One region of the Pseudomonas gorinensis genome, then DNA from elsewhere that is predicted to be linked to it. Evidence: predicted binding sites of a transcription regulator. Region 1 holds the regulator's gene; the other holds the start of a gene.
What was found. The regulator sigma-54, encoded in region 1, starts transcription at its own class of promoters, with help from an activator protein. The targets are predictions, from matches to a motif close to ANTGGCATNNANNTTGCTNT.

Region 1 (11,390 bases):
TATGCTGAGTAAAAAGATTCGCAACTTCCTGCTATTCGCAGGCATCGCCGCGCTGTTCCTGGCGGTGGGCTACTGGAATATCAGCCCGGAGCGCTTTCTCGACCAGCCTGTTGCGCAGGTTGATGAAGGGGCTATCGACTATTACGCAACCAATGCCTATAGCGTGCAGTTCCTGCCCGATGGCAAGGTGCAATATGAAATGACGTCGGACAAGGTCGAGCACCTGAAGGCCTCCGAGGTCACCCTGCTGACCAATCCGGACATGAACCTGTACCGCGGCACCGAGTTCCCATGGCACGTCACCAGCAAGCGCGGCGAGGTCAACCCGGACGGTACCCAGGTGGAACTGATCGACTCGGTGCGCGTCGCACGTACTGACGCACAGAACCGCGACACCATTATTACCACCACACGCATGACCGTATTCCCACAGAAGCAATATGCGCAGACCGAGCAAGACGTTAGAATCGACGGCGCTGGCGGTGTATCGACTGGCAAGGGAATGAAAGCGTATTTGAAAGAAAGCAGGATACACCTGCTATCGAACGTAAGAGGACAGTATGAGGCTCGTTAAAACCCTCCCTATTTTGCTCGGTCTGGGCGCAGCACTGGGAAGCGTGAGCGCCTGGGCTCTGCCGAACGATAGCCAGCAACCGATCCACATCTCAGCTGACGATGCGCAACTGGATGACAAGCAAGGCGTCGCCACTTATACAGGCGGCGTGATCATTACCCAGGGCTCGATGAAAATCACCGGTAACACGGTGACACTGACTCGCACCCCCGCTGGCGACATCGACGTCGTGACTTCGGTGGGCAACCTGGCCTACTTCGAACAGAAGCAGGCCGCTACCGATACCGCCCCGATGAAGGGCTACGGCAAGACCATCCAGTATCACGCCCAGCAAAACCGCATCGTCCTGATCGACCAGGCCAAGGTGCTCAGCCCCGATGGCAACTCCACCGAAGGCGAGAAGATCACCTATGACACCGTGAAGCAGGTCGCCAATGCCGGCCGGGCCAACGGCAGCAAGGTCACTGCGCCACGCCCACGTATCGACATGGTTATCCAGCCGAAGAAGAAGGCCGAGTAATGGCAACCCTGAAAGCCCAGCATCTGGCCAAGGCCTATAAAAGCCGTCAGGTCGTGCGCGACGTCAGCCTGTCGATCGACAGCGGCCAGATCGTCGGCCTGCTCGGCCCCAACGGCGCCGGCAAGACCACCTGCTTCTATATGATCGTCGGCCTGGTGCAGGCGGACCAAGGTCGCGTACTGATCGATGACCTGGACGTCAGCCACCAGCCGATGCATGGCCGTGCACGCGCAGGTATTGGGTATCTTCCCCAGGAAGCGTCGATCTTCCGCAAACTCTCGGTGGCCGACAACATCATGGCCATCCTCGAGACCCGCAAGGAACTCGACCGCGACGGCCGCCGCAAAGAGCTGGAAAGCCTGCTGCAGGAATTCCACATCAACCACATTCGCGACAATCTCGGCATGAGCCTGTCCGGTGGTGAGCGTCGTCGCGTTGAAATTGCCCGCGCCCTGGCGACCGCGCCGAAATTCATCCTGCTGGACGAACCGTTTGCCGGCGTGGACCCCATCTCGGTGGGTGACATCAAGCAGATCATCCATCACCTCAAGGCCAAGGGCATCGGTGTACTGATCACCGACCACAACGTCCGTGAGACCCTGGATATCTGCGAAACAGCTTACATCGTCAACGATGGCCAGCTGATTGCCGAAGGTGACTCCGCCACTATCCTGGCCAACGAACTGGTCAAGGAAGTGTACCTGGGCCACGAGTTCCGCCTGTAAGCAGCCTGGCGTCACGGCCGTTGGCCACGGTGCGCGGGAGTCAATAAAAACCTCCGGATTTTTATTGTTACCGCGCTCTAGGCAAAGCCCCCGATATCAGGCATATAATTTGCTTATGTTTGGCGCTCACGCGCCCTGTCGTGGATGGCGCATTGCGCCGGCGAATAAGGTGTTAAGCCCCTGCCATGAAACCATCGCTAGTCCTGAGAATGGGCCAGCAGCTGACGATGACACCGCAGCTGCAACAGGCCATCCGCCTGCTCCAATTGTCGACCCTGGACCTGCAACAGGAAATCCAGGAGGCCCTGGAGTCCAATCCGATGCTCGAACGCCAGGAAGAAGGCGACGACTTCGACAATGCAGACCCGCTGGCCGACAACATCGAGCAAAAACCCAACCCCGATGTGCAGGAACCCTCCTATCAGGAAACCGCCCCGACGGTGGATAACCTCGAGGAAGGCGACTGGAACGAACGCATACCCAACGAGCTGCCCGTGGACACCGCCTGGGAAGACGTCTACCAGACCAGCGCCAGCAGCCTGCCCAGCAACGATGATGACGAGTGGGACTTCACCACCCGCACGTCCGCCGGCGAGAGCCTGCAGAGCCACCTGTTGTGGCAATTGAACCTCGCGCCGATGTCCGACACCGATCGCCTGATCGCCGTGACCCTGATCGACTGCATCAACAACCAGGGTTACCTGGACGAAACGCTCGACGAGATTCTTGAAGCCTTCGATCCGGAACTGGATATCGAACTGGACGAGATCGAAGCCGTCCTGCACCGCATCCAGCAATTCGAGCCCGCCGGCATTGGCGCGCGCACCCTCAGCGAGTGCCTGCTGCTGCAACTGCGTCAACTGCCTGCCAAGACGCCTTGGCTTGCCGAAGCCCAACGCCTGGTCACGGACTACATCGACCTGCTGGGCAGCCGCGACTATAGCCAGTTGATGCGCCGTATGAAGCTCAAGGAAGACGACCTGCGCCAGGTGATCGAGCTGGTACAGAGCCTCAACCCTCGCCCGGGCTCGCAGATCGAGTCCAGCGAAGCCGAATACGTCGTCCCCGACGTGATCGTACGCAAGGACAACGAGCGCTGGCTGGTGGAACTGAACCAGGAGTCGGTACCGCGCCTGCGGGTCAATCCGCAATATGCCGGTTTTGTGCGTCGCGCCGACACCAGCGCCGACAACACCTTCATGCGCAACCAGTTGCAGGAAGCGCGCTGGTTCATCAAGAGCCTGCAAAGCCGCAACGAAACCCTGATGAAAGTCGCCACCCAGATCGTCGAGCACCAGCGTGGCTTCCTGGAATACGGCGACGAAGCGATGAAGCCTCTGGTGCTGCATGACATCGCCGAAGCGGTTGGCATGCATGAGTCAACGATTTCCCGGGTGACCACGCAAAAATTCATGCATACCCCACGGGGCATATATGAGCTGAAATACTTTTTCTCCAGCCATGTCAGCACCTCCGAAGGCGGCGAATGCTCGTCCACGGCGATCCGCGCGATCATCAAAAAACTGGTTGCGGCGGAAAATCAGAAAAAGCCGTTGAGTGACAGCAAGATCGCTGGTTTACTGGAGGCACAAGGCATTCAGGTCGCCCGTCGAACCGTCGCCAAGTACCGCGAGTCCCTTGGGATCGCGCCTTCCAGCGAGCGTAAGCGTTTGATGTGACGGGCGGGCCACAGCGTTCCAGTGGCGGGTATTCCTACCCGCCGCTTTATGCACTGGCAACGAAGGAGAAGCTGTATGCAAGTCAACATCAGTGGACACCAACTGGAAGTGACCGAACCGCTGCGCGCCTATATCGGCGAAAAACTCAAAAGAATTGAGGGGCATTTCGACAAGATCACCAACGTGCAAGTCATTATGACTGTCGAAAAGCTGAAGCAGAAAATTGAAGCCACCTTGCGTATACCCGGCGGAGAAGTCGTCGCCAATGCCGAGCATACTGATATGTATGCCGCCATTGACGACCTGACCGACAAACTGGATCGCCAAATCAAAAAGCATAAGGAAAAGCAGTTGAGCCTCCTTCAGGGCACCGGCCGCTAACACTCCCCACCCATGATCCGACTTGAAACCATCCTGACCCCCGGCCGTTCCCTCGTGAACGCGCCGGGCGGCAGCAAGAAGAAAGCCCTCGAACAAATTGCCAACCTGATCAGCCGAGAAGTGCCTGATCTGGAGATGCAAGATGTCTTTGAGGCTCTGATTGCCCGTGAAAAACTCGGCTCCACCGGTTTTGGCAACGGCATCGCCATTCCTCACTGCCGCCTCAAAGGCTGCGACACACCTGTCAGCGCCCTGCTGCACTTGGACGCGCCTATCGATTTCGACGCGATCGACGGTGCCCCGGTAGACCTGCTGTTTGTTCTGCTGGTCCCACAGGCCGCCACCGATGCGCACCTGGAACTGCTTCGGCAGATCGCAAGCATGCTCGACCGCAAGGACGTACGCGACAAACTGCGCAGTGCCAGCAGCAACGAGGCACTGTACCAAGTTGTCCTGGATGAGCAAAACGGGCAGTAATCATGCGTTTGATCATCGTCAGCGGCCGCTCTGGCTCGGGTAAAAGTACCGCCCTCAACGTTCTTGAGGACAACGGTTTCTATTGCATCGACAACCTGCCCGCCGGGCTGCTGCCGGAGTTGGCGGAACGCGCCCTGATCCACACCGAATTGGCGCAGCCCCTGGTCGCCGTTTCGATTGATGCCCGCAACCTGCCCAGCCACCTTACGCGCTTCCCGGAATTGCTCGAAGAGGTGCGCGCCAAGCACATTCATTGCGATGTGCTGTATCTGGACGCCGACGAAGAAACCCTGCTCAAGCGCTTCTCCGAGACCCGTCGACGCCACCCTCTCAGCAGCCCCCATCGTTCCCTGGCCGAAGCCATCGAGGACGAAACCAAGTTGCTGGGGCCGATCATTGACCTCGCCGACCTCAAGATCAACACCACCAGCCTCAACCTGTACCAGTTACGCGATGCCATCAAGCTACGCCTGCTGAACCAGCCAGAGCCTGGCACGGCATTTCTGGTCGAGTCCTTTGGCTTCAAGCGTGGCATGCCGGTGGATGCCGACCTGGTCTTCGATGTGCGCTGCCTGCCCAACCCCTACTGGAAACCAGAGCTGCGTGACCAGTCGGGGCTGGATCAGCCAGTGGCCGACTACCTGGCCGCACAACCGGATGTGGAGGAGATGTTCCAGGACATCTCCAGCTACCTGCTCAAATGGTTGCCGCGCTTTGCCGCGAGCAACCGAGCCTATGTCACCATTGCCATCGGCTGCACCGGCGGCCACCATCGCTCCGTCTACCTGACCGAACGCCTGGGCCAGGTGCTGCAAAAAACCCTCAAGAATGTCCAGGTCCGCCACCGCGACCTCAGCTGAAAGGAACACCTGCGCGATGCCCGCTCTGGAAATTGAAATCATCAACAAGCTGGGCCTGCACGCACGCGCCTCTGCCAAATTCGTCGGTATTGCCGGGAAGTTCCCTTGCCAGATCCGCGCCGGGCGCACACCGGAGACCATGGTCGATGGCAAAAGCATCATGGCGATGATGATGTTGGCAGCCGGCAAGGGCACCAAGATTCATTTGAGCACCGAGGGCGAGCAAGAGCAGGAAGCAATGGAAGCCCTGGTGGAGCTGATCAACAACTTCTTTGATGAGGGTGAGTAAAACCATCCGCTGAGGCGGGCGTGAAGCCAGGGGCTTCACCCCAAGGCGGTATCCATCACCATCATCAAGCAAAAACCGCTACATAGCCCCAGACTGGCAAGCTTTTCGTGGCCATTACGCCGCGATTCGGGGATCACTTCATGAGTCACCACCAGCAGCATCGCCCCGGCAGCCAACGCCAGGCCAAGCGGCAACAGCACCTCGGCCAGGGTCACCAGCCAGGCGCAAAGCACGGCGAACACTGGCTCTACCAAGCCTGACGCCGCACCGATCAGGAAGGCCTTGACCCGCGACATCCCCGCCCCGGCCAATACCAACGCAATCACCAACCCTTCCGGCACATCCTGCAAGGCAATGCCCATGGCCAGGCTGTCGGCATCCGGCATGCCGCCGCCGGCTGAAACGCCAACGGCCATGCCTTCGGGGATGTTGTGGGCGATGATGGCAAACACAAACAGCCAGATGCGCGGTGGAATCACCGGTTTATCCGGCGTACCCACCAACATCTCCGGGCTGGCGCCGGAGACTTTGCGGTCCACCAGATACAAACCGAATGCCCCCAGCATGATGCCGAAGCTGATCAGCCCACCTGCCCCCCAGGGCGAAAGGCCAAGGGCTTCGGCAGCAGCAATACCAGGTACGACCAGCGAAAAGGCAGTCGCCGCCAGCATCACGCCGGCACCGAAGCCCAACAAGGTATCGCTCAACGCCACCGGCATCCGACGAATCACCAATACCGGAACCGCCCCCAGCGCCGTGCCAAGCGCGCAAATCGCCCCGCCTTGCAAGGCGCGCAGGATGCGCGGCTCCAGATCCAGCCAGGCCAGCCCGTGGGCCACCAGCAATGCAGTACCTGCCAATAGCAGCAGCGAGCCAAACGCATAACGAAACATTCGCACGCTACTGATCGCCAGTGTTTCAGTGCCCATAGTCGGCCTTAGATCTTGTTATCGAGGTAACTGTCAGGCCAGCGCGGCCTGATAGCGTGCAGCAACTTCCGGCCAGTTAATGACACTGTAGAAGGCATTGATGTATTCAGGCCGACGGTTCTGGTACCGCAGGTAATAAGCATGCTCCCAGACGTCCAGGCCGAGGATCGGCGTATTGCCATTCATCAGTGGGCTGTCCTGGTTGCCGCTGCTTTCCACTATCAGAGTCTTTTGCGGGGTGACGCTCAGCCAGGCCCAGCCACTGCCGAAACGGGTCAAGGCGGCTTTGGTGAAGGCTTCCTTGAAACTGTCGAAACCACCGAGTTGCTCTTCAATGGCTTTTCCCAGCGCGCCATCGGGCTTGCCACCACCTTTAGGCGACATCACCGCCCAGAACAGTGAGTGGTTGGCGTGGCCGCCGCCTTGGTTGATTACGGCCACACGCAGTTTTTCCGGCAGTTGTTGCACGCTGGACACCAGTTTCTCCACCGGCCAGCCCGCAAATTCGGTGCCCTCGACCGCAGCATTGAGGTTATTGATGTAGGTCTGGTGGTGCTTGGTGTAGTGAATCTCCATGGTTTGCGCATCGATATGCGGTTCCAGGGCATCGTAGGCATAGGGCAAGGCAGGCAAGGTGTAGCTCATATCAATGTGCTCCGTATTGAGACGTGGTCGGCTGCACGGCAGTACCGCCCAGTAAGCGATGGGTGCGCGGGTACTCACCGTGATCACTGATAAAATTCAACAGTTCGACGTAAGTCTTGCTGCTCTGGCGCAAGGCCGCTTCGCGCAGTTGCGGGCTCAGACGCACGTCCTGCATGGCCTGCAGCAAGCGCTGGTGAATAGCACAGAGGTATTCGGCGCTTTCCTCGGGCTGATTCAGGCGCAGGTGCAAGTCCGCCAGGTTGTGATGGGAAATGACGCAAGCCGCTACTGCTTCGTCGGCGTTCGCCCAGCGCTCGAACAGCACTTGGGCCAGGGCCAGGGCTTGCAGATAGGCCTCGCGAGCGTCAACCAATTCGCCCTGCATAAAGCAGCGATTGGCCCGTTCGATCGTGCGTTTCCAGTGCTCCATGGTGAGCCTCCAAAGCAGGGTCGGTGATTACACGCCGCCGGCCGTGAGTTTTTCCGGATCCAACAGGACTTCCAGTTGGCTACGGGGCAAGTCGGTGTGCTCAAGGGCCACATCAATCACCGCACGGCCTTGCTGATAGGCCTTCTTGGCGATTTCAGCAGCCTTTTGGTAACCAATGATCGGGTTGAGTGCAGTCACCAGGATCGGATTGCGCGACAGCGCTTCCTTGAGCTTGGCTTCGTTGACCTTGAAGCTGGCGATCGCCTTGTCCGCCAGCAGGCGGCTGGCGTTGGCCAGGAGCTCCAGGCTGCTGAGTAGATTCTGGGCAATGATCGGCAGCATCACGTTCAGCTCGAAGTTGCCGGATTGGCCGGCAACCGTGATGACGGTGTCATTGCCGATGACTTGCGCGGCAACCATCGCCGTGGCCTCCGGGATCACCGGGTTGACCTTGCCGGGCATGATTGAGGAACCAGGCTGCAAGCCTTCCAGTTCGATTTCGCCGAGGCCGGCCAGTGGGCCGGAGTTCATCCAGCGCAGGTCGTTGGCAATTTTCATCAACGATACGGCGGTGGCTTTCAATTGGCCGGAGACGGCAACCGCGGTGTCCTGAGAGCCGATCAGCGCAAACAGGTTCTTGCCAGGCGTGAACTGCACCTGGGTCAATTGGCTCAGTCGCTGGCTGAAACGTGCAGCAAACTCCGGGTGAGCGTTGATCCCGGTGCCCACTGCCGTCCCTCCCTGCGCCAGCGCCTGCAGACTTGGCAGCAGGTCCTGCAGGTGGCCGATATTGGCCTTGAGCTGCTGCGCCCAACCGTCAAGCACCTGACTCATGCGCACGGGCATGGCGTCCATCAGGTGGGTGCGGCCAGTCTTGATGAACGGGTGCACTTGTATGGCCTTCTGCTCGATGACCTGTACCAGGTGCAGCAGGGCCGGCAGGGTTTGCTCATGCAGCACCAACGCCGCGCTGACGTGAATGGTGGTGGGGATGATGTCGTTGCTGCTTTGGCCACAGTTCACATGATCGTTGGGGTTGACCACCTCGCCCAGCAGACGGCTGGCCAGGGTCGCAATGACTTCGTTGGCGTTCATGTTGGAGCTGGTGCCGGAACCGGTCTGGAAGATATCCACAGGGAAGTGCTGCATGAAGTCCCCTTCCAGTAAGCCTTGGGCGGCGTCGACAATGGCCTTGCCCTGCCCTTCGCTGATCTGCTTGAGGTCGACGTTGACCTTGGCGGCCGCGATCTTGGCCAGGATCAGCGCACGAACGAATTGTGCCGGCATGCGTTGGTGGCTGATCGGGAAGTTATTCACCGCGCGCTGGGTTTGTGCGCCGTACAGGGCCTCGGCGGGGACTTGCAGTTCGCCCATGCTGTCGCGTTCGATACGGGTGTTACTCATCATTAGATCCTTGCACTAGGTCGGAATGAGAAATAGACGGCAGCAATTCGCAGGTCGCCAATTGCCAGGCAAAGGTCTGCCAGCGCTTGAGGCGGCAGGCACAGTGGGAGAGTTTTTCCAGGTCGCGCAGCGGTCGCCAGGCTTGGTCCAGGCACATTGAGCGCCAGTGCCAGGGCAATGCGATATCAGTGGCGGTATCGATCAGCAGGCGAAATGCCGTTTCGGCGATCGTCCACGGGTGGGTCGCGGTACAACACGCCAAGTATCGACCTTCATTGAGGTAATGCTCGATCAGGCGAGGTTCATTGGGATCAAGGCCACAACGAATCTGGCGACTCATCCAGCGCCAGCTCTCCAGATAGGGATCCTCATGCAGGACAGTACTCATGATCCGCACTCGCTCAATAATGATATTCATTATTAAATGATATTGAGAATCAAAACAAGGTCGCCCTTCCCATCCTTCAACCATGCGCCCACAAAAAAGGCGCGCCATCTCCAGGAGGGCGCGCCTTTTTTGTGAAGCGTCGTAAGGATCAGCTACCGGCGACCGTCATCCGTTCGATCAATACCGAACCCGTGCGAATGTTGCTGCGCAGTTCCAGGTCATTCCCGACGGCAACGATCTGCTTGAACATATCGCGCATATTGCCGGCGATGGTGACTTCCTGGACGGCGAATTGAATCTCGCCATTTTCCACCCAGAAACCTGCCGCGCCCCGGGAATAATCTCCGGTGACCATGTTCAGACCCTGGCCCATCAACTCGGTCACCAGCAGGCCACGCCCCATGCGCCGCAACAGCGCCGCCTGGTCTTCATCACCGTGGGTCACAAACAGGTTGTGCACGCCACCCGCGTTGGCCGTACTGGGCAAACCGAGCTTGCGACCGGCATAGGTGCCCAGGACATAGGACACCAATTCGCCCTTCTCGACGAACGGCTTGGCATAGGTCGCCAGGCCATCACCGTCGAACGACGAACTGCCCATCGCGCGCATCAGGTGTGGACGCTCATCGATGGTCAGCCACTCAGGAAACAGTTTCTGGCCGATCGCGCCTTCAAGGAACGATGATTTTCGATACAGGTTGCCGCCGGAAATCGCCCCCAGAAAGCTGCCGAACAAACCACCGGCCAGCTCTGCCGAAAACAGCACCGGCACTTCGCAGGTCGGTACCGGGCGCGCGCCCAGGCGACTCGCGGCACGTTGCGCAGCACGTTGGCCAATGCTGGCAGGAGACGCCAGCAATTCGCCCTGGCGGTTCACGTCGTACCAGTAATCGCGCTGCATCTGCCCATTGGCCTCGGCAATCATCACGCAGCTCAAACTATGGCGCGTGGAGGCATAACCGCCGATAAAACCATGGCTGTTGCCGTACACGCGGCACCCTTGATGGGTGCTCAACGTGGTGCCATCGGCGTTCTTGATGCGGGCATCGGCATCGAATGCCGCCGCTTCGCAGATCAATGCCTGTTCGATGGCCTGCTCTGGCGTGATGTCCCAGGCATGAAACAGGTCAAAATCCTGCAGGTCCTTGGCCATCAATGCCTTGTCGGCCAGGCCCGAACTCTCATCCTCGGAGGTGTGCTTGGCAATTGCCAACGCAGCAGCGACAGTCTCGCGAATGGCTTCCGGGCCACTGGCCGACGTACTGGCCGAGCCTTTGCGCTGCCCTACGTACAAGGTGATGCCAAAACCCTGGTCGCGGTTGAATTCAACGGTTTCCACTTCCCGCTGACGTACCGACGTCGACAACCCCTGCTCCAGCGACACAGCCACCTCGCAGGCACTGGCCCCCTGGCGCTTGGCCTCGGCAAGGATCTGCTCGACTTGTTCCTGCAGTGCCGGTAACGCTTGCGGACCGACGCTTTGGGCTGCACTCATGGTTTTCTCCACTCAAATTCTGCTTTCGGTTAAGGCCATCGAGCGACCGGGCCGGACAAGCGGCCCCCGACTGGTTATCATGGCGGCGTTTCTTTGCGGACTGCCACCATGGTTGATTCTTACGACGACTCCCTCGATGGGGAGAAAAGCAAAACCCAGGTCAAACGCGAGCTGCATGCTCTGGTTGACCTCGGCGAGCGCCTTACAACGCTCAAGCCGGACTTGATTGCAAAATTGCCTCTGACCGACGAAATGCGTCGGGCCCTGGCGGATGCGCCCAAGCACACCGCGAATATCGCGCGTAAACGGCACATCATGTTTATCGGCAAGCTGATGCGCGACCAGGACACTGACGCCATTCTGACCTTGCTCGATCAACTCGATGCCTCCACTCGCCAGTACAATGAACGCTTCCATAACCTGGAGCGTTGGCGTGACCGCCTGATCTCGGGCGATGACGCGGTACTGGAGAAGTTCGTGGTGGACTATCCGGATGCCGACCGCCAGCAACTGCGCTCCCTGATCCGTCAGGCCCAGCACGAGCAGGCGCATAACAAGGCGCCGGCCACCAGCCGTAAAATCTTCAAGTACATC
Region 2 (11,390 bases), 1.4 Mb from region 1:
GGCTGGCGTACAGACCCCGGCCCTCTACCTGGGCAGTGACCTGTTGAACAATGATTTCGATGAGGTCGATGAATTCAAGGACACCTCCGGCGGCGTGGCCACCGTGTTTGTGCGCAGCGGCGAAGACTTTATCCGCATCAGCACCTCCCTGACCAAACAGGATGGCAGCCGCGCCATCGGTACGGCCCTGGACCACCAGCACCCGGCCTATCAGCGCCTGCTCGCGGGGCAGAGTTATGTCGGCCGCGCCGTGTTGTTCGAACGTTCCTACATGACCCAGTACACGCCCGTGCGTGACGCGGCTGGCAAAGTTATCGCGGTGTTGTTTGTCGGCTTCGACTACACCGACGCGCAGAACGCGCAGTTCGACAACCTCAAGCGCTTCCGCATCGGCCAGACCGGTTCACTGGCCCTGTTGGATGAACAGAAACGCTGGCTGGTGCCACCCGCTGGCGTGCAGGCGCTGGATCAAGCGGTTCCGGTGATGCTGGACCTGGCCAAGACCCCAGGCAAGGGCCGCTTCTGGAGCGACAAGAACGAAGATTTCTACAGCGTCTCGGTGCCGTTCGAGGGTGGCCCGTGGTCGGTGGTTGCGAGCATGCCCAAGGCCGAGATTCGCTCGGTGACCTGGGGCGTCGGTATTCGCCTGGTGATCGGCAGTGTGCTGGCGATGCTGCTGGCGGTGGGGGCAACGGTCTGGTTGTTGCGCAGCAAGCTGGCCCCCTTGAGTGACCTGGTACGCCAGGCCGAAGCCCTGGGCGCGGGTGACTTGAGCGTACGCCTCAATGTGTCCAGCCATGACGAGATCGGCCAACTGGCACGCAGCTTCAACCAGATGGGGGAAGCGCTGTCGACCATGGTTTCGCATATCCGCAAGGCGGCTGAAGAGGTCAACGGCCGTGCCCAGGCACTGTCCGGGTTATCCGGCGGCGCCTATGAAGGCATGGAGCAGCAGTCTGGCGAGATCACCAGCATGGCCGGCGCGGTCGAAGAGTTCAGCGCCACCTCACTGAATATCGCTGACAACATGGGCAATACCGAACGCCTGGCCCAGGAAAATGCCCAGCAGACCCGTATCGGGCGCACGTCCATGCAAGAGGCGTCGTCGTCCCTGGAGCATATCGCGACCGCGCTGAACAGCACTGCCACCGTCATCAACACCCTGGGCCAGCGCTCCCAGGAAATTGGCGGCATCGTCGGGGTGATCACCGCGATTGCCGAACAGACCAACCTGCTGGCACTGAACGCCGCCATTGAAGCCGCCCGCGCCGGTGAACAAGGCCGTGGCTTTGCGGTGGTGGCCGATGAAGTGCGCAACCTGGCGTCGCGCACCCGCCAGGCGACCGATGAAATTTCCGGGATGATCCAGAGCATCCAGCAGGAAACCGGCAACGCCATCAGCACCATGGAACACGGCAATGCACTGATGCAGGAAGGCCTGGCGCGTAATGCCGACGTGGCTTCGGCGCTGGCGCGGATCGACGAGCAAAGCCGCTCGGCCGGTCAGCAGTTTGCTGCGATCACCACCGCCACCCAGGAACAGAGCAGCACGGCGACCTTGCTGAGCAGCAACTTGCAGAGCATTGCGCTGGCCAACAGCGAGCAGCGTGAGGTGGTGTCCAACCTGGCCATTACCGCCAAGGAACTGGAGACGCTGGCGGCAAGCTTGCGGCATGAGGTGGATCGTTTTCGTTGACGGCGGCCCAGGGCGTGTGTCTAGCGGGCCTTGAGCGCGTTAGCCAGGCGCTGCATGGCGATTTCGATTTCATGGGCGGTCAAGGACGAGTAGCCCAATAGCCAGCCCTGTTTCTGTGCGGTGCCGGCGTATAGCCGACTCAGGCCGGACAGTTGCACACCCGCGCTGGCGGCCTTGTGGATGGTTTTTTCTTCCGACCAACCCTCATGGAGCACGCAGGGAATTTGCAGCCCGCCTTGGGGGCGGCATGCCGTGACCACGCCGCCCAGATGCTTGCCGATGGCATCGAGCATGACGGTTTGGCGCCCGGCGTAGAGTTTGCGCATTGCGCGCACATGGGCGTTGTAATGACCGTCCTCCATAAAACGCGCCAGGGTCAATTGCAGGAGTTGAGGCGTGTGGCCGTCCATCATGCTGCGAGCATAGGTGAAGGCTTTGACCAGCGCAGGGGGCAGCACCATGTAGCCCATGCGCAGCCCGGGGAAGAGGGTCTTGCTGAAGGTACCGAGGTAAAGCGTGCGCTGGTACTTGTCCAAGCCCTGTACACAGGCCGTGGGTTTGCCGTCGTAGTGGAACTCGCTGTCGTAGTCATCTTCGATGACCCATTTGCCTTTTTCCGCCGCCCAGTTGATCAGCTCAAGCCGCCGTTCCAGTGTCAGCGTGGCGCCGGTCGGGTATTGATGGGAGGGCGTGACATACACGCAGTGGGCGCCGCTGCGGTCGGCGTGCAGCAGGTCGGTGCGGATGCCCGATTCATCGACATCGATGGGCACGACCTTGGCCTCGGCGGTTTCAAAAGCCTTCCTGGCGCCGTAGTAGCCCGGGTTTTCCAGCAGGATCGGCTGGCCGACGTCCACCAGCAACTGCGCGCATAGAAAAAGCGCCTGGCGCGTGCTGCTCAGCACCAGGATCTGGTCGGGCGAACACTGGGCGCCGCGTTCAAGGTTCAAATACGTAGCGATGGCTTTGCGCAACGGCTCGGCCCCTTGCGGGTCGCCGTGCAACAGCACGCTGCTGCGAGAGTCCCTCATCACCTGACGTTGCAGGCGTTCCCAGACGTCGGTGGGAAAGGAGCGGGTTTCAGGCAGGCCCGTGGCGAAGGCTTTGATCACCTGCTGGTCGTTTACGCCACCGCTGTCGAGGATCATCCGTCCGCGCTGGCTCAAGCCGGTGCCGAGGGGCGCGAGACTGCTTTTGCCTGCCTGCGCCTTGATACGGCGGCCGGACCCGCCGCGCAATTCGGTGCCGAGGGCCTCGCACACATAACTGCCGGAACCTTCGCGCCGCGCGATAAAGCCATCGCGCTGCAACTGCACGTAGGCGTTCTCCACCGTATCGCGTGCGATCCCCAATGACTTGGCCAACACCCGCGTCGCGGGCAGCTTCAGGCCGGGCGCCAGTGCCCCGTCGAGGATCAACGCCCGCAGCGCGCGTTGAATTCGCTGGTGCAGGCCCAACCCCTGGAGCTGCACATCGTCAAGGCGCATTTTCAGGGTTTCAAGCTCGAACGTTTTCGCCATGCGGTCTGCCTTTCCCCGAAGAATTGGCCGGTAATGGCAGGCCAGTCTATCCGTAGACTTGGGCCTGAGCCACAGCCTTCACGTTGGCGGACAACCCACTGCGTGAGGCTCAATTTCTCGTATGGCAAGGAGCAATGCCCTCATGTCTTCTTCGATATCGCCGTCTTCGCTGCGCCCACGCGACCTGTTTCACCCCCTGGTAGCCGGTCTGATTTCAGTCATCGTCAATTATGGCGGTACGTTCATCCTGGTGTTCCAGGCCGCCAAGGTGGCCGGGCTCAGCGCGGAGCTGACCGCTTCGTGGGTCTGGTCGGTGTCGATCGGTGTTGGCGTGACAGGGCTGGCTCTCAGTTGGGTGAGTCGTGAGCCGATCATCACCGCGTGGTCGACTCCCGCGGCGGCGTTCCTGATCGTCGCGTTGTCGACCACGCCTTATGCCGAGGCGGTCGGTGCGTACATCATTTCGGCCGTGGCATTTGTGCTGCTCGGGTTGTCCGGCTGCTTTGAAAAAGTCATTCGGTTGATTCCGCCAGGCATTGCGGCCGCCATGCTGGCCGGCATTCTGCTGCAGTTCGGGATCGGCGCATTCAGTGGCATGAGCCTGGACCCTGCCCTGGTGGGGTTGCTGATTGCCGCTTACGTTGGGTTCAAGCGGTTTACCGCGCGCTACGCGGTCGTCGGAATTCTGGTGCTCGGGCTGGTATTGCTGCTGGTGCAAGGGCGAGTGGATCTATCGGGATTGTCCCTGCAATGGGCCGCGCCGGTTTTCACCCAGCCTGAATTCTCCGTCAATGCGCTGCTCAGTGTGGCATTGCCGCTGTTCCTGATCACCCTCACGGGCCAGTACATGCCGGGCATGCTGGTGTTGCGCAATGATGGCTTCAAGACCAGCGCCAACCCCATCCTGGCAGTGACCGGGCTGGGCTCGCTGTTGATGGCGCCATTCGGCTCGCACGCGTTCAACATCGCGGCCATCACGGCGGCCATCTGCACGGGCAAGGAAGCCTCGGAAGACCCGTCCAAACGTTGGCTCGCGGGTGTTGCCGCAGGGGTGTTCTATATCCTTGTCGGGGTGTTCGGGGTGACGTTGGCCGCCGTATTCATGGCGTTCCCGTCGGCGTTTATCACCACGTTGGCCGGCTTGGCGCTGTTGGGCACCATTGGCACCAGCCTGGCCAACGCCATGGCGGACACCCGATCCCGTGAAGCTGCGCTGATCACCTTTCTGGCCTGCGCCGCAAACATCACCCTGCTGGGGATCGGTGGAGCGTTTTGGGGGTTGTTGATCGGATTGGCCGCGTATGTGCTGCTGAACGGCCGCCTGCCCCGTCGCCGGGCGACTGTGGCGCCGGTCTCCGAGTCGGTGGTGACGGCGAAGGGAGCGGCCCAATGATGCGCGCCAATCAGCCGTTAACGACCTACAGGTGCGTGAACGCGTGGTTGCGCTGTGCCGCCGTCGCCCGGTGTATCGCCGAGGGGTGTTTCTAGCCGTTTGCGCCGTCGACTTGGCTGGAGGCCGAGGGCCGGTATTGCAGTGCTTCGGCAATGTGGTTGCGGCCGATAGTGTCTGCGCGCTCCAGGTCCGCCAGAGTGCGGGCGACCTTGAGCAGGCGGTGGGCGGCTCGAAGGGACAGGGTCAAGCGCTCGCAGGCGCTTTCCAGCCAGGCTTCATCCGGCTTGGACAGCGCGCAATGCTGGCGCAACCCAGAGAGATCCAGGAACGCATTGGCGCAACCCTGGCGCTGCTGTTGATGCTCTCGAGCCTGGGCGACCAGGGCGGAGGCGGTGGATGTGTCGCCGCCGGGCTGTGGGGTCGGGTTCAGCGCGGTGATTTCGCGGGCGACCGTCAAGTGCAGGTCGATCCGATCCAGCAAGGGCCCGGAGAGTTTGTTGCGATAGCGTTGGATTTGCTCGGGCGTGCAACGGCATCGGTTGCAGGGCGCGCCCATATAACCGCAGGGGCAGGGGTTCATCGCCGCCACCAGTTGAAAACGCGCGGGGAAGCGCACTCGGTCACGGGCGCGGGAAATCACGATGTGCCCCGACTCCAGTGGCTCGCGCAAGACCTCCAGCACCTTGCGATCAAACTCCGGGAGTTCATCCAGGAACAGCACTCCATGATGGGCCAGGGTGATTTCCCCCGGCTGCGGTTTCGATCCGCCGCCCACCAGTGCCGGACCGGAGGCTGAATGGTGTGGCTGGCGAAACGGCCGGTGGGGCCAATGGCTCAGCGGTGCCAGGCTGACCACGGATTGAATCGCCGCCACTTCCAGTGCTTCCTGTTCACTCAATGGCGGCAGCAACCCGGGCAGGCGGCTGGCGAGCAAGGTCTTGCCGGTACCTGGTGGCCCGCTGAACAGCAGGTTATGTGCGCCCGCTGCTGCAATCAGCAGTGCGCGCTTGGCTGACAGCTGGCCCTGAACTTCACTCAGGTCCGGGTAGGGTTTGTTCGAATACAGCAACCCGTCGGACTTGTAGGGCTCAATCGGTGCATGCCCATTCAGGTGTGCCACCACCTGCAGCAGGTGATCCACGGCAATGACCTTCAGCCCGGATGCCAGGCACGCTTCCTCGGCATTCGCCCGCGGCACTATCACGGTGCGCCCGGCCTTGCGCGCCGCCAATGCGGCGGGCAATACGCCTTTTACCGCCCGCACCTCGCCGGACAACGCCAACTCCCCCAGGCACTCCACGTCATCCAGCATCAACGCCGGCACCTGCACACTCGCCGCCAGGATCCCCAGGGCGATCGCCAGATCAAAGCGCCCACCGTCCTTGGGCAGGTCGGCGGGCGCGAGGTTGAGGGTGATACGGCGGGAAGGATATTGCAGCGCTGAGTTGAGGATGGCACTGCGTACGCGGTCCTTGCTTTCCTTGACCGCGGTTTCTGGCAGCCCCACCAGGGTGAGCGACGGCAACCCGTTGGCCATATGCACTTCAACGGTGACGGCAGGGGCTTCGACGCCGACCTGGGCGCGGCTGTGGACGATGGCGAGGGACATGCTCGTTCCTTGAAAGAGGTGGCCGCTTCCTGCGGTTTTTCAAGGGTAGACGAGGTGGGGAAGAGCGAGGCGGGGAGGTTTTACAGAACGTATCCAGAACAAAAGGTAGAGCAAATGTGGGAGGGAGCAAGCCCCTTCCCACACTGATCGCATTTATTCCGCAGGAGGGTTCAACCGCGCTTCCAGCTCTGCAACTTTCGCCTCCAGGCTCTCCAAGCGCGCACGGGTGCGGGCAAGTACGACCATCTGGCTATCGAATTCTTCCCGGCTCACCAGGTCCAGCTTGCTGAAGCCGCTTTGCAGCAACGCCTTGAACTGGCTTTCGATTTCATTGCGGGGCAGCGGGGTGTCGCCGCTGAACAGGCGAGAGGCGTGGCCGCTCAGGGCGTCGAGGAGGTCTTTGGGCGCGAGCATGGGAAATATTCCGGAAAACTGTTGGCGGGCAGTGTATCACGCAGCGTCTATAGTCATTTCCACGGCCGCAGGCGCACGCTTTTCGCGCATGGGGGCGGGCGTCTGCGCACTGTTTTCGTGCGCAATGGCGCCGCCAAAAAGCCTCGCAGGTGGGCGTAGCGGAGCAAAGGACTGATTTCAGTGATTTTTACGGAGCTGGCAAGGTTTCTGCTTAGACGATCATGACCCATGCACTGATGCAGTCGCTGTGACGAATGCAGTGCGCCGACGGATCAGGGGTACAGGTTTCGTCACCAGTGGTTCGCTGGCGTTGCAACGGCAACTGCTCTTGCGACGACGCGTTACAAAGCCAGGCACTGCGCTTAGACTTGAGACGGGTTTGTTTTCCTGGGGCAAGTCCACCAATTCGGGAGAGAGTTTTCATGAAGCTAGTCACTGCCATCATCAAGCCGTTCAAGTTGGACGATGTACGCGAGTCGTTGTCCGAGATCGGCGTGCAGGGCATTACCGTTACTGAGGTCAAAGGCTTCGGTCGGCAGAAGGGTCACACCGAGCTGTATCGCGGCGCGGAATACGTGGTCGATTTCCTGCCGAAGGTGAAGATTGATGTCGCCATTGACGACAAGGATCTTGACCGGGTTATCGAGGCGATAACCAAGGCCGCCAACACCGGCAAGATTGGTGACGGCAAGATCTTCGTGGTCAATCTGGAACAGGCTATTCGCATCCGTACCGGCGAAACCGATACCGACGCAATCTAAGCCGCCAAACCCCAACGCCCCAGGAGAAAACAATATGACTCTGCGTAAATTCGCAGGGCTCGGAGCCCTGTTGTCCATCGTAATGCCAAGCCTGGCCATGGCGGCAGACGAAGTGGCGGCTCCAGTCCTCAATTCCGGCGACACGGCGTGGATGCTCACATCCACCGCGCTGGTGCTGTTCATGACCATTCCCGGCCTGGCCTTGTTCTACGGCGGCATGGTGCGCTCCAAGAACATTCTTTCCGTGATGATGCAGTGCTTCGCCATTACCGGCTTGATCACCATCCTGTGGTTCGTCTACGGCTACAGCATGGCGTTCGACACCACGGGTATGGAAGCAGGCGTCGTCAACTTCAACTCCTTTGTGGGCGGCTTGTCCAAGCTGTTCCTGTCGGGTGTGACCCCTGCCAGCATCACCGGCCCGGCGGCGCTGTTCCCTGAGGCGGTGTTCGTCACCTTCCAGATGACCTTTGCCATCATCACTCCGGCGCTCATCGTCGGCGCCTTCGCCGAGCGTATGAAGTTCTCCGCGATGCTGATCTTCATGGGCGTCTGGTTCACCCTGGTCTACGCACCGATTGCCCACATGGTCTGGGGCGGTCCGGGTTCGTTGCTGGGTGACTGGGGCGTGCTGGACTTCGCTGGCGGTACCGTGGTGCACATCAACGCCGGTGTGGCCGGTCTGGTCGCGTGCCTGGTCCTCGGCAAGCGTAAAGGTTTCCCAACCACGCCAATGGCGCCACACAACCTGGGTTACACCCTGGTGGGTGCGGCCATGCTGTGGGTGGGCTGGTTCGGCTTCAACGCCGGTTCCGCTGCTGCGGCCAACGGCACTGCCGGTATGGCAATGCTGGTGACCCAGATCGCTACCGCTGCCGCTGCGCTGGGCTGGATGTTCGCCGAGTGGCTCACCCACGGTAAGCCAAGTGCCCTGGGCATCGCCTCGGGTGTGGTGGCGGGCCTTGTGGCAATTACGCCGGCAGCCGGCACTGTGGGCCCGATGGGCGCGCTGATCATCGGCCTGGCGGCGGGTGTGGTGTGCTTCTTCTGCGCGACGACCCTGAAACGCAAACTGGGCTATGACGATTCCCTGGACGCCTTCGGTGTTCACGGTATCGGCGGTATCCTCGGCGCAATCCTCACCGGTGTGTTTGCAGCGCCGGCACTGGGTGGCTTCGGCACCGTGACTGATGTGGCGGCCCAAGTCTGGATTCAGTGCAAAGGCGTCGGCTTCACCGTGATCTATACGGCTATTGTGACCTTCATCATCCTCAAGGTGCTGGACATGGTCATGGGCCTGCGGGTTACCGAAGAAGAAGAGGCTGTCGGCCTCGACTTGGCGCAACACAACGAACGCGGCTACAACTTGTAAGTACGCAAAAAAAAGATGCCCGGCTTGCCGGGCATTTTTTTGCCTGGCGTTTGTCAGTCATAACAAGCTGTACCGGTTTTAGCGCAAAGTTTGTGATGGCGCGCACACGGTACTTGTAAGCGTGCGAATGTCTTACAGCCATGTAGGCGTATTCGGCACTTTGTTTTTTCCCAGAGCGCGCTAGAATGCGCGCCGATGGGCGGAGAACTGTATGTGGCAACAGACCCTGATTACCTTGCGGGCCAAGCCCCGGGGTTTTCACCTGGTAACCGATGAGTTGCTTGCCGGCTTGCCTGAGTTGAAGGCATGCCGCGTGGGCCTGTTGCACCTGTGGCTGCAGCATACCTCGGCTTCGTTGACCATCAACGAGAATGCCGATCCGGCGGTTCGTCGTGACTTCGAGCGTTTCTTCAACTCGCTGGTGCCGCAAGGGCGTGCGGGGTTTGAACACAACGACGAAGGCCCGGACGATCTGCCGGCGCACTTCAAGGCCAGTCTCCTGGGCTGCCAGCTGAGTTTGCCGGTCAAGGCCGGCCGCTTGGCGATGGGGACCTGGCAAGGTGTTTATCTGGGCGAGCACCGTGATCATGGTGGTGCTCGTAAAGTCCTCGCCACCTTGCACGGTGATGGGGCATAAGCCACTGGTTATCCGGTGGATGTTGATTTTTTTCCGGCGACCTCGACAGAGGGTGAGGCTGGGCTATAACTAATCTGCTTTTCGCAAGTCATGAGGTAGAACATGAGCGACGATGATCTGGAAAACGACGAACTGGAAGTAGGTGACGAAGACGACACCGAAGAAGGCCTTGAAGCGGCGGCGGAAGACGTTGCCGACGACGATGGCGGTGACGATGTTCCTGTTCCGGCTGCCAAGGGCAAGGCGAAGGCTGCTGTTTCGGTAGACGAATTGCCGAGCGTTGAAGCCAAGAACAAAGAACGCGATGCGCTGGCCCGCGCGATGGAAGAGTTCCTCGCTAAAGGCGGCAAGGTGGTTGAAGTCGAGCCCAACGTGGTTGCAGATCCGCCCAAGAAGCCTGACAACAAGTATGGCAGCCGGCCTATCTAAGGCCCGCCGCATGCCTGTATGAAAAAGCCCGCCGTCGCTGCGGGCTTTTTCATGCTTGCTGATTTATTTGAGCTTTGTGGTGATCCAAATGTGGGAGGGGGCTTGCCCCTCCCACATTTGGATCTCCAGTGCTACTGCCACTTGCGGAGTAATTCCGGCAGCTCCGTGAGGCTACGAATCTCCGCGTCGGGGCGTTTATCTGCTTCCCATGCCTTGGCGCTGGGGTTGAACCACACCGCCCGCAGCCCCGCCTGCTGCGCCCCGGCAATGTCGTCCCCGGGGTGATCGCCAACATGCACAGCCGCACTGGCATCCACTCCACCGCGCTGCAGCGCTTCCTGAAACAAGCGCGCATCCGGCTTGGCGATCCCAATATCTTCGGCACGCAGCGCAAAGTGGAAGTAGTCCGCCAGGCCCACACGCTGCACATCGGCATTGCCATTAGTGATCACACCCAGCAGAAAGTGCTGGCGCAGCGCTTGCAGCATCGGCTCGGCTTCGGGGAAGGGCGTGAGCTGATGGCGGGCGTGAATGAACGCTTCGAAACACACATCGGCCATTTCGGTGGCCTGAGGCTGTGGATAACCGGCCTCTTCAAACGCATGCATCAACACTCGATGGCGCAGGACGCTGATGCGGTGCTTGAGTTCGGGATGACGTTGCAGCACTTGCTGGCGCAGGCTGGCGAAGTGCTCCAGGGGCAAGTCGCCGACCTTGGAGGCATGGGTGGCCAGCCATTCGCGCATTGACGCCTCGGCGCTGACGATGACGGGGACGTTGTCCCAGAGGGTGTCGTCCAGGTCGAAAGTGATCAGCTTGATACTCATGAGTCGCCGCCCTTGATACGTTTGGCCCGTGGATGGGCACTGTCATACACCGTTGCCAGGTGTTGGAAGTCCAGGTGGGTGTAGATCTGCGTGGTCTTGATATCGGAGTGGCCGAGCAGTTCCTGTACTGCGCGCAGGTCCTGGGATGATTCCAGCAGATGGCTGGCGAAGGAGTGCCGCAGCATATGCGGGTGCAGGTTTTGCCCCAGTTCGCGTTCGCCCGCCGCCTTGACCCGTACCTGGATGGCCCGTGGCCCCAGGCGCCGACCTTGCTGGCTGACAAACACCGCATCATCGGCCGGGTTGGTGAGGGCGCGCAGCGGCAACCACAGTTGCAGGGCTTCCCGGGCCTTCCTGCCCACTGGCAACACGCGGGTCTTGCTGCCTTTGCCGAGCACTTGCACGAGGCCGTCCGCCAGGTCCAGTTGGTCGAGGTTCAGCCCCGTCAGCTCCGATAGGCGCAGGCCCGAAGAATAGAACAGTTCGAGGATCGCCTGGTCGCGATGGGCCAGGAAGTCATCCTCGACCGCGCCGTCGAGCAGTTGCAGGGCGCGGTCGGTGTCGAGGGTCTTGGGCAGGCGCCGCTCGCCCTTGGGTGGGGCCAGGCCGTTGGCTGGGTCGTGATCGCACAGGCCTTCACGGTTGAGGTAGTGGTAGAGGCCGCGCACCGCCGACAGCAACCGGGCCAGGCTGCGTGAGGATTGGCCTTGCTGGTGCAGGCGCGCGATCAGG

Region 2: a site for sigma-54 is predicted at 6,827-6,846, ahead of glnK (P-II family nitrogen regulator). Genes of this name have one in related genera too.

The regions. Positions count from the first base shown of each region.
Region 1 is NZ_CP167125.1:1,379,276-1,390,665, reverse strand. Features, by position in the region: gene lptC (LPS export ABC transporter periplasmic protein LptC) at 2-574, shown strand; gene lptA (lipopolysaccharide transport periplasmic protein LptA) at 561-1,094, shown strand; gene lptB (LPS export ABC transporter ATP-binding protein) at 1,094-1,819, shown strand; gene AB7933_RS06255 (RNA polymerase factor sigma-54) at 2,005-3,498, shown strand; gene hpf (ribosome hibernation-promoting factor, HPF/YfiA family) at 3,574-3,879, shown strand; gene ptsN (PTS IIA-like nitrogen regulatory protein PtsN) at 3,892-4,356, shown strand; gene rapZ (RNase adapter RapZ) at 4,359-5,216, shown strand; gene AB7933_RS06235 (HPr family phosphocarrier protein) at 5,233-5,505, shown strand; gene AB7933_RS06230 (ZIP family metal transporter) at 5,541-6,434, opposite strand; gene AB7933_RS06225 (superoxide dismutase) at 6,468-7,079, opposite strand; gene AB7933_RS06220 (hypothetical protein) at 7,081-7,509, opposite strand; gene AB7933_RS06215 (class II fumarate hydratase) at 7,537-8,913, opposite strand; gene AB7933_RS06210 (hypothetical protein) at 8,906-9,301, opposite strand; gene pmbA (metalloprotease PmbA) at 9,450-10,796, opposite strand; gene yjgA (ribosome biogenesis factor YjgA) at 10,905-11,390, shown strand, end outside.
Region 2 is NZ_CP167125.1:7,064,345-7,075,734, reverse strand. Features, by position in the region: gene AB7933_RS32470 (methyl-accepting chemotaxis protein) at 1-1,696, shown strand, start outside; gene AB7933_RS32465 (PLP-dependent aminotransferase family protein) at 1,717-3,216, opposite strand; gene AB7933_RS32460 (benzoate/H(+) symporter BenE family transporter) at 3,359-4,609, shown strand; gene AB7933_RS32455 (YifB family Mg chelatase-like AAA ATPase) at 4,701-6,218, opposite strand; gene AB7933_RS32450 (accessory factor UbiK family protein) at 6,372-6,632, opposite strand; gene glnK (P-II family nitrogen regulator) at 7,055-7,393, shown strand; gene AB7933_RS32440 (ammonium transporter) at 7,428-8,765, shown strand; gene AB7933_RS32435 (secondary thiamine-phosphate synthase enzyme YjbQ) at 8,977-9,402, shown strand; gene sutA (transcriptional regulator SutA) at 9,505-9,831, shown strand; gene AB7933_RS32425 (HAD family hydrolase) at 9,963-10,658, opposite strand; gene xerC (tyrosine recombinase XerC) at 10,655-11,390, opposite strand, start outside.